3 regions of the Tenacibaculum sp. TB-53 genome follow, and region 3 is predicted to be linked to each of the others. Evidence: riboswitches for the same ligand, from Rfam matches in the RefSeq annotation. Region 3 holds a riboswitch; each other region holds the start of a gene.
The links. Region 3 has a riboswitch for cobalamin ahead of AC3VJB_RS08910 (NHL repeat-containing protein). Riboswitches for the same ligand answer to the same signal wherever they lie in the genome.
Positions count from the first base shown of each region.

Region 1: it holds a riboswitch for cobalamin, as region 3 does, so the genes downstream of both, metE (5-methyltetrahydropteroyltriglutamate--homocysteine S-methyltransferase) here and AC3VJB_RS08910 (NHL repeat-containing protein) in region 3, are expected to answer to the same signal.
Region 2: it holds a riboswitch for cobalamin, as region 3 does, so the genes downstream of both, AC3VJB_RS04805 (TonB-dependent receptor plug domain-containing protein) here and AC3VJB_RS08910 (NHL repeat-containing protein) in region 3, are expected to answer to the same signal.

Region 1 covers NZ_CM202790.1:2,092,295-2,097,896, forward strand. Annotated here, with positions in the region: gene AC3VJB_RS09530 (saccharopine dehydrogenase family protein) at 1-335, shown strand, start outside; gene AC3VJB_RS09535 (Crp/Fnr family transcriptional regulator) at 447-1,016, shown strand; gene AC3VJB_RS09540 (NAD(P)/FAD-dependent oxidoreductase) at 1,099-2,373, shown strand; gene AC3VJB_RS09545 (DJ-1/PfpI family protein) at 2,381-3,136, shown strand; cobalamin riboswitch at 3,248-3,434, shown strand; gene metE (5-methyltetrahydropteroyltriglutamate--homocysteine S-methyltransferase) at 3,621-5,602, shown strand, end outside.
Region 2 covers NZ_CM202790.1:1,053,551-1,059,152, forward strand. Annotated here, with positions in the region: gene AC3VJB_RS04800 (YncE family protein) at 1-619, opposite strand, end outside; gene AC3VJB_RS04805 (TonB-dependent receptor plug domain-containing protein) at 624-2,504, opposite strand; cobalamin riboswitch at 2,536-2,730, opposite strand; gene AC3VJB_RS04810 (ABC transporter substrate-binding protein) at 2,740-3,678, opposite strand; gene AC3VJB_RS04815 (bifunctional adenosylcobinamide kinase/adenosylcobinamide-phosphate guanylyltransferase) at 3,780-4,283, shown strand; gene cobT (nicotinate-nucleotide--dimethylbenzimidazole phosphoribosyltransferase) at 4,287-5,324, shown strand; gene AC3VJB_RS04825 (adenosylcobinamide-GDP ribazoletransferase) at 5,327-5,602, shown strand, end outside.
Region 3 covers NZ_CM202790.1:1,955,358-1,960,959, reverse strand. Annotated here, with positions in the region: gene AC3VJB_RS08920 (DUF3103 family protein) at 261-1,439, shown strand; gene asnB (asparagine synthase B) at 1,529-3,190, opposite strand; cobalamin riboswitch at 3,442-3,639, shown strand; gene AC3VJB_RS08910 (NHL repeat-containing protein) at 3,735-4,799, shown strand; gene AC3VJB_RS08905 (anthranilate synthase component I family protein) at 5,006-5,602, shown strand, end outside.

The DNA of each region.
Region 1 (5,602 bases), 140 kb from region 3:
ATTCTTGGACTCTTGAAGCTGAGGATAAAGATATGATTGTAATGCATCATATTTTTGGGTATCAATACAAGGAGGAAAATCATCAAATAGAAAGTAGCATGGTTATTAAAGGTGATGATCAAACCTATACTGCTATGGCAAAAACTGTTGGCTTACCTGTAGCTATGGCTACGGTACGTATTTTAAACGGTGACATCACAACTCCTGGAGTTCAATTACCGATTAACAAAGAGGTGTACGAACCAATTTTAAAAGAATTAGAAGATTACGGAATTACTTTTGTTGAAAAAGAAGTTCCGTATTTAGGCTATAACCCTGAGAGTATAAAAGGATAAAGTCTTCCAAAACGAACACAAGGCATCAATTTATTTGGTGCCTTTTTCTTTTAAAAATAAAAGGAATCTCTATAAAGTTGGTATTTTTACCTTTAAATACTAAACTAAGATATGGGTAAAAGCATTTTAAAAAATCATATTAAAAATTACACAAATCTTTCTGAAGAAAAATTAACGGAAATACTTTCTTTTTTTGATTGTCAATCCTATAAAAAAAAAGAAATTTTATTACTCACAAATAAACGTTGTAATAAACTATTTTTTGTTACCAAAGGTTGCTTACATTTATATTTTATTGATAGTTTGGGCTACAAAAAAACTACACAGTTTGCTCTAGAAAATTGGTGGTTAACTGACTTTTTAGCTTTTCAGAACCAAAAACATGCTAACTTTACCATAGAAACAGTTGAAAACTCTGAAATTTTGTCAATCTCCTTTTCAAAATATAACGAGTTATTAAATAAGTTTCCCTTATTAGAAAAATATTTTAGAAGTATATATGAAACCGCATACGGAGCTGCTTTAATGCGTTTAAAATACATTAACAGTTACTCTAAAGAAGATATCTTTTTTAGATTTAGAAAAGACTTCCCTGATTTTGTACAACGAGTACCCCAATATTTATTAGCTAGTTTTTTAGGATTAACTCCTGAATATTTAAGTGAAATTAAAAGAAAATAGCTATTCTTAAGTTAGTTTATTTTTTACTAAAACATACTTAACTACCTTTGCATTTATATTAATTTAAGGGCATAATAGCATTATGAAAAACATGAAAAAAATTGTCGTTGTTGGCGGCGGTTTTGCTGGGTTAGAACTTATAAAAGGGTTAGGAAATTCTGAAAATTATCAAATTATTTTAGTAGATAGTAATAACTATAATTTCTTTCCTCCTTTAATCTACCAAGTATCCACAGGTTTTATGGAACCTTCTGCAATTAGTTATCCATTCAGAAAAATTTTAAGAAAATTTAAAAATGCTCGTTTTCGTCTGGGTACACTTGAAAAAGTTGTTCCAGAAGAAAATAAAATAGTGGTAAGTAATGGAGAAATAGCATATGATATCTTAGTAATGGCTACTGGTACAGAAAGTAATTTTTTCGGAAACAAAAACATTGAAAAGTACAGTTTACCAATGAAAACTATTAGTGACGCCTTGTCACTTAGAAATGTTATTTTAACTCGATTTGACCGTGCTACTAGAATTCACAATCCTGAAGAAAGAAAGAAGTGTTTAACTTTTGTTATCGCTGGTGCTGGTCCTACTGGGGTTGAACTTTCTGGTATTTTATCTGAAATTAAAACTTCAATTATCATAAAAGATTATCCAGAGTTAGATAAAAATGATTTTGGAGAAATTCATCTTATTGATGGTCAAAGCTCTGTATTAGCTCCAATGTCTAAAAGAGCACAAGAATATACCTCTAAAAAGTTAAGTGAACTCGGAGTAACATTAACGATGAACACCATGGTTAATGATTTTGATGGTGAAACTGTATATTTATCAAACGGAGAAGAAATACATACTAAAAACCTTATATGGGCTGCCGGTGTATCTGCTAAAACATTTGATGGTTTTTCAAAAGAAAGCTTTGGTGCTGGTAGAAGGTTAAAAACAAATCAGTTCAACCTAGTACATTCATATGATAATATTTATGCTTTAGGTGACTGTGCTTTGATTTTAGGAGATGAAAGCTATCCTAAAGGACATCCTCAATTAGCACAACCTGCATTACAACAAGCTAGAAACTTAGCTAAAAACCTTTCTAGAAAAGATACAAACTGGAAAACTTTTCAATATAATGATAAAGGTTCATTAGCTATTATTGGAAGAAATAAGGCTGTATTAGATTTCCCAGGACAAAAACAATCATTAAAAGGTTTTGTTGCATGGTTAATTTGGATTTTTGTACATATTATGGGGCTTGTAAACTTCAAAAACAAAGTAAGAACTCTATACAACTGGTTAGGCTATTACATATACAAAGACCAATATTTTAGAATGATTATTAAACCTACTCAAAGAGATACTAAATAAAATACGCATGAAAAATTTAAGCATTGTAGTAATACTACTTTTTACAATTATTACTGTTGGTTGTAATTCAGAAAAATCGAAAACCAATAAAAAAACAGAAGAAGTTGAACAAGTTGTATCTCCATCTGACACACTAACTAAACACCTAAAACCATTTAATCCTAATTTACCAACTATTGGACTTTTAATGTTTAATGGGGTTTTACAAGGAGAAGTTATAGCAACGTCAGATGTATTTGGAAAAGCAGATAAAGATGGCAAACAACTTTTTAATGTAGTAGCTATTGCTGAAACAGCTAAACCCATTACTACTGAAGAAGGAATGCATTTTGTTCCCGACTATACTTTTGAAAACTGCCCTAAACTAACAGCCTTGTTTGTACCAAGCGCTTACGACATGTACGCACAAGTACATAATAATAAAGTTGTAGATTTTATAAAGACAAAAAATCAAGAAACCCAATACACTGTTAGTAATTGTGCTGGAGCTAATTTAATTGGTAAATCTGGTATAGCAGATGGTCATAAAATTGTAACATGGATTGGTGGTGGTGAACAACTACAAAAAGACTATCCAAATTTAAAAGTGCAAAACGACAGCTTAGTGACTTTTGTTAAGGATGGTAAGTTTTTATCTTCAAACGGAAATTTAGCAAGCTATATTTCAGCATTAGAACTTCTCGAAATTATGACAAATACTGAACATAGAAAATTTGTTGAAAGCTATCTATACTTGGACCAACTTAAAAACTGGAAAAAATAAACATTAGTTATAAATTTTCTTTTTCAAACATAAGCATCAATTTATTGGTGCTTTTTTTATTACCAGTTCTAAAAAAATAATACATACATTTACCCCGATAAGTTCTTTACATACTTCATCAACCGAAAAGGTTTTACTTAACTGTAGATTAATAGGGAATCGTGTGCAAATCACGAACTGTCGCGCAACTGTAAGTAACACACCAAAAGTTTTTATCCTAGTATATCCACTGCCAAAAGCGGGAAGGATGATAAAAGCTGTTATAAGTCAGGAGACCTGCCTATTCGGATATTGACAATGCTTTCGCGATTTGAAGCTTTTGGGTCATACCGATGATATATTTTTAACGCACACTTTCTTTATGAAATGCTGTGCTTTTTTGGTATGTCATTATTTTTCCTCAAACATCTTATCGTTTTTAGCATTTCGAAGCATCTAAAAGAGCTTTTAAAATTAATGTTTAATTATAAAAGTTTAAAAGAAAATGCAAACGCACATTCTTGGCTATCCGCGTATTGGTAGCAACAGAGAACTCAAAAAAGCCTGCGAGCAATATTGGTCAGGCAAAACTAGTTTACAGGAACTTCTTGAAACAGGAAGAAATATCTGTCAACAAAATTGGAAAACACAACAAGAAGCAGGCATAGACCTTATTCCTTGTAATGATTTTTCTTATTATGATCAGGTGTTAGACATGACGCTTACTGTTGGAGCTATTCCTAAACGTTACAATGAAGTAATGTTAAAAACTTCAAATTCTGAACTTGACCTTTACTTTGCTATGGCAAGAGGATATCAAAAAGATGATCTTGATATCACTGCTATGGAAATGACTAAATGGTTTGACACCAATTACCATTATATCGTTCCTGAATTTTATAAAAATCAGGAATTCAAACTATTTTCTAACAAAATTGTTAATGAGTTTGTCGGAGCTAAACAAGCAGGGATTAATGCTAAGCCTGTAATTATTGGTTTGGTTAGCTACCTTCTTTTAGGTAAAGAAAAAGAAGAAGGTTTTGATAAATTAGATTTAGCCCCAAAACTACTCCCTGTATATATTGAAATTCTACAAGAACTTCAAACACAAGGTGCTGAATGGATTCAGTTTGACGAACCTTTTTTAGCATTAGATTTGAGTGAAAAAGCCAAAGAAACCTATCAATTTATCTATAATGAGATTAGAAAAAAGTTTCCTAAACTAAAGTTTATAGTTACTACTTATTTTGAAGGTTTAAAAGACAATCTTTCATTAGCTAACATACTTCCTTTAGACGCATTGCATATCGACTTAGTTCGCTGCGAAGAACAGCTAGATGATGTATTGAATACTCTTCCTAAAAATAGAATCTTATCGTTAGGTGTTGTAGATGGAAGAAACATTTGGAAAAATGACTTTAAAAAGTCATTACAGCTAATAAAAAAAGTCACTGATAAGTTAGGTTCTGAAAAAACCTTTATTGCTTCTTCTTGTTCTTTGTTGCATTCTCCTTGTGATTTAGATTTAGAGATCTCTCTTGACACTGACATTAAACAATGGCTTTCTTTTGCTAAACAAAAACTTACCGAAGTAAGCTTATTAAAAGAGTTATCTGAAAACACTAGTGATGAAAATATTTTAAATGCTTTTGAAGAAAATAAAAAAGCTATTGCCAATAGAAAATCTTCAGCATTAATCCATCATAACGATGTAAAACTACGTGTTGATTCCATTAACGAAACAGATTCTAGAAGAAAAAATAGTTTTTTAATTCGTAAAGAAGCACAAGAAAAAGTATTGAATTTACCGCTATTCCCTACTACAACCATTGGTTCCTTCCCTCAAACTAAAGAAGTAAGAAGCTGGAGAGCTCAATTTAAAAAAGGTATCTTAAGTAGTGAGGAGTACAAATTCCTACTAAAAAAAGAAACCCAAAAAACCATTCAATGGCAAGAAAAAATAGGGTTAGATGTATTAGTTCATGGTGAGTATGAGCGAAACGATATGGTAGAGTATTTTGGTGAACAACTTGCTGGAGTTACATTTACTAAAAAAGGTTGGGTTCAAAGTTATGGTAGTCGTTGTGTAAAACCTCCTATTATTTATGGGGATGTATACAGACCACACCCAATGACTGTTTATTGGTCACAATACGCACAATCTTTAACTGACAAATGGGTTAAAGGAATGCTTACAGGCCCTGTTACTATTTTACAATGGTCATTTGTTCGTGACGATCAACCTCGTAGCATTACTTGCCAACAAATTGCACTGGCTATACGTGATGAAGTTAGAGACCTAGAAAATGCTGGTATTAGAATTATTCAAATTGATGAGCCTGCTATAAGAGAAGGTTTACCGTTACGAAAATCAGGGTGGAATGATTATCTAAAGTGGGCTGTTGAAGCTTTTAAAATTTCATCTTGTGGTGTAAATGACGCTACACAAATACATACACATATGTGCTATTCTGAATTTAATGACAT
Region 2 (5,602 bases), 900 kb from region 3:
TTATTGTTGATACTACATTATTATTATTTAAATCTACTACAGAAACAATGTTGTTTGATGACCAACCTCCTTTATGTGAGATATATAATTTATTACCTTTATTTACAATTTGCTCTACACCATTAGCTAGTGAAATTGTATTCTCTTCAATAGTATTAGTTTCAATATCTATAATAGCTACATAATCATCATTCTCATTTGCACCATCACCCCAGTTTGTAACATATCCTTTTCCATTTACAATAGTCATATATCTTGGATTGTTTAACCCTGTTGTAATTTGTCCCTTCTTTTTAAAAGTATATCTATCTGCAATTACAATCATATTAGCATCATTTAAAATGATATAAGCATCTGTTTCAGAAAAAGCTATTGATTGAATTAATCCTGCTAACAATGCTCCATTTTTACCTGCATAAATAAAATTTTGTGACTCAGATAACTCATTATTCACGTAAGAAATAAATCCATCTTTATTTCCATAAAGTCCTTCTCCACTTACAATAACTCCATTATCGTATTTGTCTCTAATTACTTCAACTATTTTATCTTCACTAGAACAAGAGATAAGTACTATACTTATTAAAAAAAGTTGTAAAAGTAGTTTTGTTATTTTCATTGGTTTAAAATTTATAATTTAAATTGATATTAAAATTTGTTCCTGGCATAGGACGCAAATTTGAGAAATAATACACTTCATTAAATATATTATTAAGCATGAATCCTATCGTTGGAAGTTTTGATTGTTCTCTAGATAACTTAAAGGTTACTCCTAAGTTTTGAACATTTACCGATTTTACAGAATAAGTTTTTGAGTTTGTTGGGTTTGTATATACACTACTTTGATATAAACTTTGTATAAAAATTTTCATCCTTTTATAATCATATCCCACATTAAAATTTAATAAATGCTTTGGTGCAAATGGTAATACTTTTCTTGTTTCTATATTTTCCGCTAACGTAAACGTATAATTGGAAGAGAAGTCAACTATATGTTCTCCTATCTCTTTCTTAAAACTCACATAAGTTTCAATTCCTTTATTAACCACATCACCTACATTTCTTGGTCTCCACAAATTGCTGCCACCTGTTGGTAACCAAAGAATTTTATCATTAATATGGATATAAAATAATGTAGATGTTATATTTATATTTTCATTTTTAAGAGAAGCTCCCAATTCCCCTTGTTTTGAATTTTCTGGTATTAAGTTTAAATTTCCTACTACAGGCCAATACATTTCATTATAAGTAGGTACTCGATAATTTGTTGAAAAATTGGCTAGGATGTTTAATTGATTAGCTAATCTATATTCTCCTCCTACGAATAAAGACAGAGGCACATTAAAATCTGAATTAATTTCTTTTCTAACTTGTAAATTCGTTATTAATTTTTCAGTAGGTTGATATTTAACACTTCCTACAAAAGCAACTGAATTTCTTATTTCAGTACCTATATCAGAACTACTGCCGTTTATATTTTCATAAATAGTTTTGTAATTAAACGACAAAACATTAGATGATCTATAAGTTAAAGAGTGGTTTATAAATACATTTTTTGACTTTCCAAATTCAAAATTTTCAACATCCTTATTCCTATAATAACTATACTTTTGTGTTAGATAGGCTAAGTTTAACTCCTGTTTAAACTGTGACGAAAACGCATACTTCCATTGTAATAAATTTCGTTCATTGAAATCTTCATTTCGTTCGCTACTCGCAGATGGATTTGGGAAACCGTTGGAAAAAAAACGATTTCCATAGTAAGCGGTCGAATAAAACGATAAAGTATTTGTAGGAGTAAACTTATAACCTATGACAAAATTAATTCCGTAGTTTTTGTAATTACCATTTTCATTAGTTAGTAGGTTTCCATAATCATCTTTATACCGCTCATCAATATATGTGTAATCATTATCGGAATAATTAAACGTAGAAGCTAATTTTATACTCCACTTATCTGTTCCTACTGAGCTTTTAAAAAAATTAGACGTTGTATTGTAACTTCCGTAAGAAGTAAATAATTGAAATTTTTGATGCTCTTTAAACAACAATTCATCTTTCAAGTGTACCGTACCACCAATGGCACCAGAACCATATTCAGCACTATTTCCTCCACTTTGAACAATGATATTATCATTCAAGCTTGCAGATAATGAATTAAAATCTGTTTGTCCGCTTCCTACAGCATTAATGGGAATACCATTCCATAAAACCAACGTATTTGAAGCCGATGTTCCTCTAAAACGAGCGGTACTCACACCTCCATTTCCATAATCTCTAAAAGCTATTGGACTATTATATCGTAGAAGGTTTGTTAAGTTGATAGGGTTTTTTGTTTGTTCTTTAACTCCAATCTTTAATTCTTTTGTAGCAATGCGTTTTTTTTCTACATTTCTCTTCCCGTTAACTATTACCTCTTTTAATTTATTAACAGTTATAGTATCTTTTTGGGAAAAAAGATTAGTTGTAAAAAACAGTATAAATATTATTGTTATTTTCTTCATTATACATTAAACTTTTATCCCGAAAGTTTTAATTAAATTATAATAATTGGCAGGTCTCCTGGCTTGCGTCTTGTAACATACCTTCCCATTAAAAAAACAGTGGTTTGAGTATTTGTTACAAGCTTAATAGCTTACAGTTGCGGGAACAGCTTCGGTTTTGCACCGAATTCCCTTTTAATTCTCTTTAATAGATGATTAAAGAAAAACCAAAAATCACGGCAAATGTATAGTATTCTTATAAATTAGCAACCATCAAGTCATGATAATTTGCGAATTTTGTTTGTAAGTTTTCTGAAATCGTATAATAATCTGGATGAATCATTTTTGCTAAGCATTCAATTCCTTCCACCAAAGTACCAGCAGAAGATTGTGTAAACATGGCAAAGTCGGCAATGTACACTTGTTTATTTTTTACTGCTCTTAAAGACGTCCATTCTTCCCTTTCTTCTAAAAATTTCATATCCTCTAGAGTTCTATCAATTCCGTATCCGCAAGGAGCGATAATCAATACCTCTGGATTGTATTTTACAATTTTATCCCAAGAAATTACAATACTATCTCCTGATGGATGCGATAACAAATCAATTCCTCCAGCATAGCCTATTTGATGAGGAATCCAGTGCCCGCAGTTAAACAACGGGGCTATCCACTCTAATAACATCACACTTTTCGATTGGATTCTATGTTCACGTTGTACATCCACAATATCATAAATACGCTTTTTCAATCCACTCACATATGCCTCTCCTACCGCTTCCTGCTTCATAGCTTTTGCAATGGTCAATGCATTCTCAAAAACATCTTCTAAAGAATTTGGAGTAATTGATATTAATTCTGGAACTTTAGGTAATTTATAAGCTGATTTTGCCACAGATTCTGTATCTATCTGGCAAACATCACATACATCTTGTGTAAAAACAATGTCGGGTGCGATACGTTCTAAAACAGGTTCATCCACATAATACAACGTCTTTCCTTCTGCCTTGGTTTTAGAGAAAATAGCTGTTATCTCTTTACTCGTTAACACTTTTCCTTCCAACTTATATCGAACAGCTACTTCTTTTTCTTTTAGAGCTACTTCTGGGCACTCAAAAGTTATTCCGTTTAAATAATCTTGTAACCCCATGTCATAAATCATTTGGGTTACTGCTGGCATAAAAGAAGATACTGTCATAATTCGTGGTTTTAGTTCAGCAAAAATAAACAGTTCTCTATTTTAATTTGTTTTTTATTAAAAATCTTTCCAATCTTTGTGTCAACATAAAATGCGATTTCATGATATATTATATCTCAGGAGGTGAACGCTCAGGCAAAAGTAGCTATGCTCAAAAGCTAGCCGAATCTTTATCTGACACCCCTATTTACCTAGCCACCTCTCGTATTTGGGATGAAGGTTTCAAGCAACGAGTTGACAGACATATTTCTGATAGAGATGAACGCTGGACCACTGTTGAAGAAGAAAAATGGTTAAGTAAGGTGATCTCTGAAAAACAAACGGTGGTTGTTGATTGTGTTACATTATGGCTAACAAACTTCTTTGTAGATACAAAATATGATATTGAAAAAGCGCTAGAAATTGCTAAAGAAGAAATTAACAAGTTGGTTGAAATTGACGCCAATATTATCATCATTTCTAATGAAATTGGTATGGGATTACATGCCAATTCTGAATCTGGAAGAAAATTCACACAACTACAAGGCTGGACGAACCAATACATAGCAAAATTGGCTGATAAAGCAACTTTTATGGTATCTGGACTTCCTTTAACTTTAAAATAACACATGACAACAACAATAACTCCTATATCAAAAGATTTACAGAACGAACTTCAAGAAGAAATCAACTTCAAAACCAAACCAATTGGTGCTTTAGGTACTTTAGAAAGTATTGCCATGCAAATTGGTTTAATTCAAAATACCACTACACCTGTACTCTCAAAACCTACAATTATGGTTTTTGCAGGAGATCATGGAATTGCTACTACGGGAAAAGTGAGTCCGTACCCACAAGAAGTTACGCAACAAATGGTGTTTAACTTTTTGCAAGGAGGTGCTGCTATTAATGTGTTTTGTAAACAGAATAACATTCATTTAAATATTATAGATGCTGGTGTAAATGCTGATTTTGAAGAGCATCCACAACTTACCAATGCTAAAATAGCGAAAGGAACTCAAGATTATAGCACTACCAAAGCTATGACCTCAAAACAATGCCAAGAAGCTTTAGAAAAAGGAAGACAATTGGTAAGAAAGGTGTATAGTGAAGGTTGTAATGTTATTGGTTTTGGTGAAATGGGTATTAGCAATACGTCATCTGCGGCTTTGTTAATGAGTTATTTTACCAATACACCTATTGAAAACTGTGTGGGTAGAGGTACTGGAGTAGATGATAAAGGACTACAAACAAAAATCGACACATTATGTGAAGTCTATAAGTTACACGCCGATTCTATTTCAACACCTATGGAAGCCTTAACTGCCTTTGGCGGATTTGAAATTGTAATGATGTGTGGTGCTATGTTAGAAGCTGCTTCTTTAAAAATGACTTTACTTATTGATGGTTTTATTGTGACTGCTGCCCTATTAGCAGGGCATGCAATGGAATCTGATATTTTAGACTATTGTATTTTCTGTCATAATTCAGGAGAACAAGGGCATCAAAAAATGTTAGAATTTTTAAACGCTGAACCTCTTTTAAATTTAGGCTTACGTTTAGGTGAAGGTACAGGTTGTGCGGTTGCCTTTCCTATTATTCAGTCGAGTGTGAACTTTTTAAACGAAATGGCTACTTTTAAAAGTGCCAATGTTAGTGAAGCCTAGTTATGATAAAAAGACAAATCCATTATTTTTTAACAGCTGTATTGTTTTTTACACGAATTCCGTGTCCTAAATGGGTAGATCATTCTCCTGAAATACTCAACAAAAGCAGTCGCTATTTTTCTTTAGTAGGAATTGTAGTCGGAAGCATTGCAGCATTAGCCTATTTTGCTTTTTCTTATATTTTTCCTACGGATATTGCGATTGTAATCAGCATGATAAGTTCTATTTGGATTACAGGAGCTTTTCACGAAGATGGACTTGCCGATGTATGTGATGGT
Region 3 (5,602 bases):
AAACACTTTTAAATTAGAATTTGAAGATAAATGGATAGTTTGGTTTAATCTTTTTTTATAAAAATAGCTTATTTGGCTTTAAAAATGTTTTATAAAAGTAAAGTTATAAAATTGTTTGTTTGGTGTTAAATAAATGAATTTAAATTAGTGTTTAATGGTTTTTTGTTTGTGCTTTTGTAAAAAATTAACATTTTTTAAGGTTTTTGTTGTGTTTTTTGTTAATATTGAAGCTAGTATTAATAAATTAAATTTTTTTTAAAATGAAAACCCCCCGAATTTTATTAGGAGCTTTATTGGCTTCTATGTTGTTTATTGGCTGTAACAATTCTGAAGAATTAGTTACTGGTTCAGAAAGTTTGACAGAAGAGCAAATTTCTAGTTTAACAAATAAGAAAGAAGCTACTTTTCAATTTATTGATTTGATGAAGAATCAAAGCTTTAAAGAAAAGACTCTTGAGTTATTGAATAATCAGCAACCAAGTGTAGCGATGTCTAAAATTTTAAACCAAACTTCTGAGTTTGTAAGTGATGAAGAGTCATATAAAATGTTAATGTCTAAAACCACTATGTTAGAAAGTAAGGCGTCTAAAGAAGCCGCTCCTGAAAAGATAGAGATTTTGGAAGTTTGGATGCACAATGGAGAGAGAATAGAAGATTTTTCTAATGTATTATTTTCTTTTGCTCCTGAAGGAGATGAGAAAACTTGGGAGAGAGTTGAAGCGTATACAATAGATAAAGAAGTTGTTTATCTTGATCCTAAAGAAGCACCAAGTCAAACAGTTATTGTTATTGAAACTGATGGTTTTGAAGCCTTGAAGAGAGAGGTAATTTATATGAATGAGTATCTTCAAGAAAATGGAGTTCAAAACAACAGGTTTTTAAAGTCTTCATTAGATTTAAGTACTAAATCTGCAAGAAACACTGGATTAGAAACTACGAAGTTAGATAAAATAAGATTAAATGACGATGAAGAGCCTTGGATAAGTGGTGCTGCTGAGGTATATGCAATAACATCTGGTATTAAAGATGATAAAAATAACCCTGAAATTAAGATAATACCTATGTATTATTTAGATCATGACGATACTGATTATTACCCGAATCAAATATTATTGTTTTGGGATGATTATCAATATCAAGCAGCAAATATTCAGTTATTTGAAAAAGATGACAATACAAATTATAAAGACTTAGTTTCTGCTATTGTAAATGGAGTTTTTCAAATTATAGGAACAGTTTCAACACAACCTTGGGTTAATGTTTTGGGTCAGGTTGCTGGAGCAATAATTCAAGCGATGCCTGATAGCTGGTATGCCAATAATGATGATTATGTAGATTCGTTTTATACAATTGAAAAAAATAAGAGTTACTATAATTATTATGGAGCTAGAAGAAATGCAAAGGTGAACTTATCTCCTTTTTATGTAGCTCCAAATTAAAAAATAAATTTAAAGGAATAACAAAAACCTCGCCAATAAGCGAGGTTTTCTTTACAACTAAAATTTGAAAAAAAAACTAAGAATTTTTCTTAGTAAGCGTCTTCATGTACAGCTTTGATAGCTCTACCAGAAGGTTCGTTTTGGTTTTGAAAACTTTTATCCCAAGCCAGTGCGGTAGGGGTGCTACAAGCAATTGAAGGCACAGACGGAACTGTTAAAGCAGCAGTTTCACTTGGAAAATGCTCTTCAAATATTGAACGATAATAGTATTCTTCTTTAGCTCTTGGTGTTTGTGTAGGAAAGCGATGTGGAGCATTTGCCATCATTTCGTCAGTAATAGCAGCTTCTACAACTTCCTTTAAGGTGTCAATCCAGTTGTAGCCAACTCCGTCAGAAAATTGTTCTTTTTGTCTCCAAGCTACTTCTTTTGGTAAATAGCTCTCAAAAGCTTTACGTAACACCCATTTTTCCATACGTTCACCATTAATCATTTTGTCTTCTGGGTTAATACGCATTGCTACATCCATAAATTCTTTATCTAAAAATGGTACACGACCTTCAATTCCCCAAGCCATTAAGCTTTTATTGGCGCGTAAACAATCGTATTGATACAATTTATCTAATTTTCGTACAGTTTCTTTATGGAATTCTTCTGCATTAGGGGCTTTATGGAAGTATAAATATCCTCCAAAAAGTTCATCAGCACCTTCGCCAGATAAGACCATTTTTATTCCCATAGATTTAATAACACGTGCCATTAAATACATTGGAGTAGAGGCACGAACTGTTGTAATATCGTAAGTTTCCAGGTTGTAAATAACATCTTTTATTGCGTCTAAGCCTTCTTGAATAGTAAAGGTTATTTCATGATGAATAGTATCAATATATTCCGATACTTTTTTAGCTGCAGCTAAATCAGGTGAACCTTCTAAACCAATAGAAAATGAATGTAATTGCGGATACCAAGCAGCATCTTTATCACCAGATTCTACGCGTTTAGCAGCATATTTTTTTGCAATAGCAGAGGTGATGGAAGAATCCAATCCACCTGAAAGTAATACTCCATAAGGTACATCACTCATTAGTTGCCTATGAACAGCGGCTTCTAAAGCATCGCGAACTTCATCTATGGAGGTCTTATTGTCTTTCACAGCTTCGTATTCCATCCAATCACGAGAATACCATTTTTGTAATCCGTCTTCACGCGTATAATAGTGTCCTGGAGGAAAAATTTCGATTTTGTTACAAACTCCTTCTAGCGCTTTTAACTCAGAGGCCACATAAAAAGTTCCGTGTTTATCCCATCCCATGTATAAAGGAATAATTCCCATATGGTCACGAGCTACTAAATATTCATCTGTAATTGAATCGTACACAGCAAAACCAAAAATCCCGTTTAAATCATCTAAAAACTCAACTCCCTTTTCTTTGTATAAAGCTAAGATAACCTCACAATCAGATTTAGTTAAAAACTCATGTTTTTCCTTAAGTTGTTTTCTTATTTCTTTATGATTATATATTTCTCCATTAGCAGCTAAGACAAATCTACGGTCATGGCTAAATAGAGGTTGTTGTCCAGAGGCAGGATCAACAATTGCTAGTCGCTCATGTGCCATAATTGTTTTTTCATCGCTATAAATTCCACTCCAGTCTGGACCTCTATGGCGAACTTTCTTAGCCATTTCTAATAATTGAGGTCTTAATTTATCTGAAGATTGTTTTAAATCAAACGCACATACAATTCCACACATAATTTTAATTTTATTGTTTATTATAATGCAAATAACTGAATGATGTTTTTGTTTTTAAACAATTATGCTTTTTTTGGTTATATATTGTAACTTTAAAAGTTGAAAAACATATTTTAATTAACTTTAATTTGCGTTTTAAGCTATTATTATTCTACTTTTTAATTATTCTTATAACAATTATGAGAGTTTACTTTTATCGAAAAAGAAGGAAGTATAATTTTAACAGTAAAATTAGTGTTTCTTTCCTACGACTAAAATATATTTGCCGCGGTTTTTCTTTATTGTAAAGAAAATTAAAAGGGAATTAGGTGAGAATCCTAAACTGTACCCGCAACTGTAAACTTAGTCTATTAAAATTATAGATACTTGTTATTTCTTACGCCACTGTTTTTACGGGAAGGTAGTAGCAAGATGTTAGTCAGGAGACCTGCCAAAATTTAATTCATTGCTTTTCTTTCGGGTTAAAAGAAGAAGCAGTAAAGAACATTTGAAATATAATGTTTGTATTTTTTTGTTTTCAGAAACTTTAAATTTAATTATAATAATGATACGTAATTATAGTATTGTATTGGTATGTTTAATATCAGTTTTTTTTTCATGTTCAAGTGATTCAACGAAACAAGAACCAACTCCAATTTATGATAATTCTTTTATACTAAGTTATGAGGGGGACAAAACAGTGGTAGGGCATTTAGATGAAAGTCAAGTTTTTACCCTAAATGTATATGAGTCTCTAAATAAAAATTCAATATCTTTTACAAACTTTGAAAATAGTTTATTCATAGTGTCTCAAGACGGACCTAATTTTGTTACAAAATTAAACTTAAAAGATCTTGCAGAAGAAGTAACAGTGACTACATCTAAGGTAAGTAGCCCTTCGTACTTGGCCATGTACTCAGAAACTGATGGAGTAATCATTTCTACTGGTGGAAGAGGAAGACGAAGAACATATGATTTATCGTTTTTTAATGTAAGTGAAGGAGTTAAAGATAAAATTGATGGAGTTTCTTCAAAAGTATTGTTTTCAAAATCAGGAGTATTGGTAGATGGAGAAAACATATTGATTGCTGACGATAAAGAGTTGAAAGTATTAAATATCAAAGATAAGTCAATAAAAACCACAGTAATATTTGATGATGTAATTTCAGGAATCTTAAAAGATAAAAACAATAAAATTTGGATAGGAACTGAGAAAAGAATTGGAGATGCTAAGTTTGTAAGTTTGACAACTGATTATGGTATTGATGAAATGGTTACATTAACAGGAGTGAATTTATATAAGAATAGTATGCTTTCTGTAAGTGAGTCAGGTAGTAATGTTTATTGGTCAGAAGTGTCAACAGGAGTGATTCACCGTTTTAACACAGAAACAAAAAAAGCAGAAGAATTTATTAATCCAACTACAGAAGGAATAATGCTTACAACTGTTATAAGAGAGCATCCTATTACAGAAAAAGTATATGTTTTAGGCGCAGAAGATTTTTTTGATACGGAAAAAAGTATACTTACTATATATAATGAAGATAAATCTGTTTTTAAAACTGTAAAAGGAATAGGTAACTCGCCAATAGATATTTTCTTCTCTAAAGAAGATTTTTCTGTAAATTAAGTATTGTTTATTTATTTTTAATACAAAAAAGTTTGTAAAATCAAAATCACTTTATACATTTGTAGCATAATGATAAAACAACAATTAAATAACTGGTGGTGGAAAACTCATAACTTACGTTAGTGAGACCATCTTGTTATATCTATAATACAACGAAAAGGCTTATCTCATGATAAGCCTTTTTTGTTTTTTACATATTAAATAAAATGAAAAAAATTACCTTTAAAACAATAGCAAAAAAACAATTGGCAGATATGATAACGCCAGTTAGCTTGTATTTAAGAACAAGAGACAAGTATGCGAATAGTTTGCTGTTAGAAAGTTCAGATTATCATAGTAAAGAAAATAGTTATTCGTTTTTGTGTATAGAACCTTTGATAACCATCAAGGCAGAAAATGATGAATTGTTATTGTCGTATCGAAAAGAAGAATTAGAAAGAGAGCCTATTCAAAGAAATTTTTATAAGAAGTTTGATGCGTATAGCAATGTTATTTCGATAAATTGTTCAGAGGAAATAAAATCATTTAATGGATTGTATGGTTATACAACTTTTGATGCGGTTCAATACTTTGAAACAATTCAGTTAAAATCAGATAAAGCACCTTCTGAAATTCCAGTATTACAGTATAGCTTTTTCCGATTTATTGTAGCAATCAATCATTTTAAAAATGAAATGATTTTGATAGAAAATATACCAGAAGGAGAAGAATCTCGATTATCAGAAATAGAAAACTTAGTAAACTCTCAATCTTTTGCTAAATATGACTTCGTTTTTGAAGGAGAAGAAACTTCGAATATCACG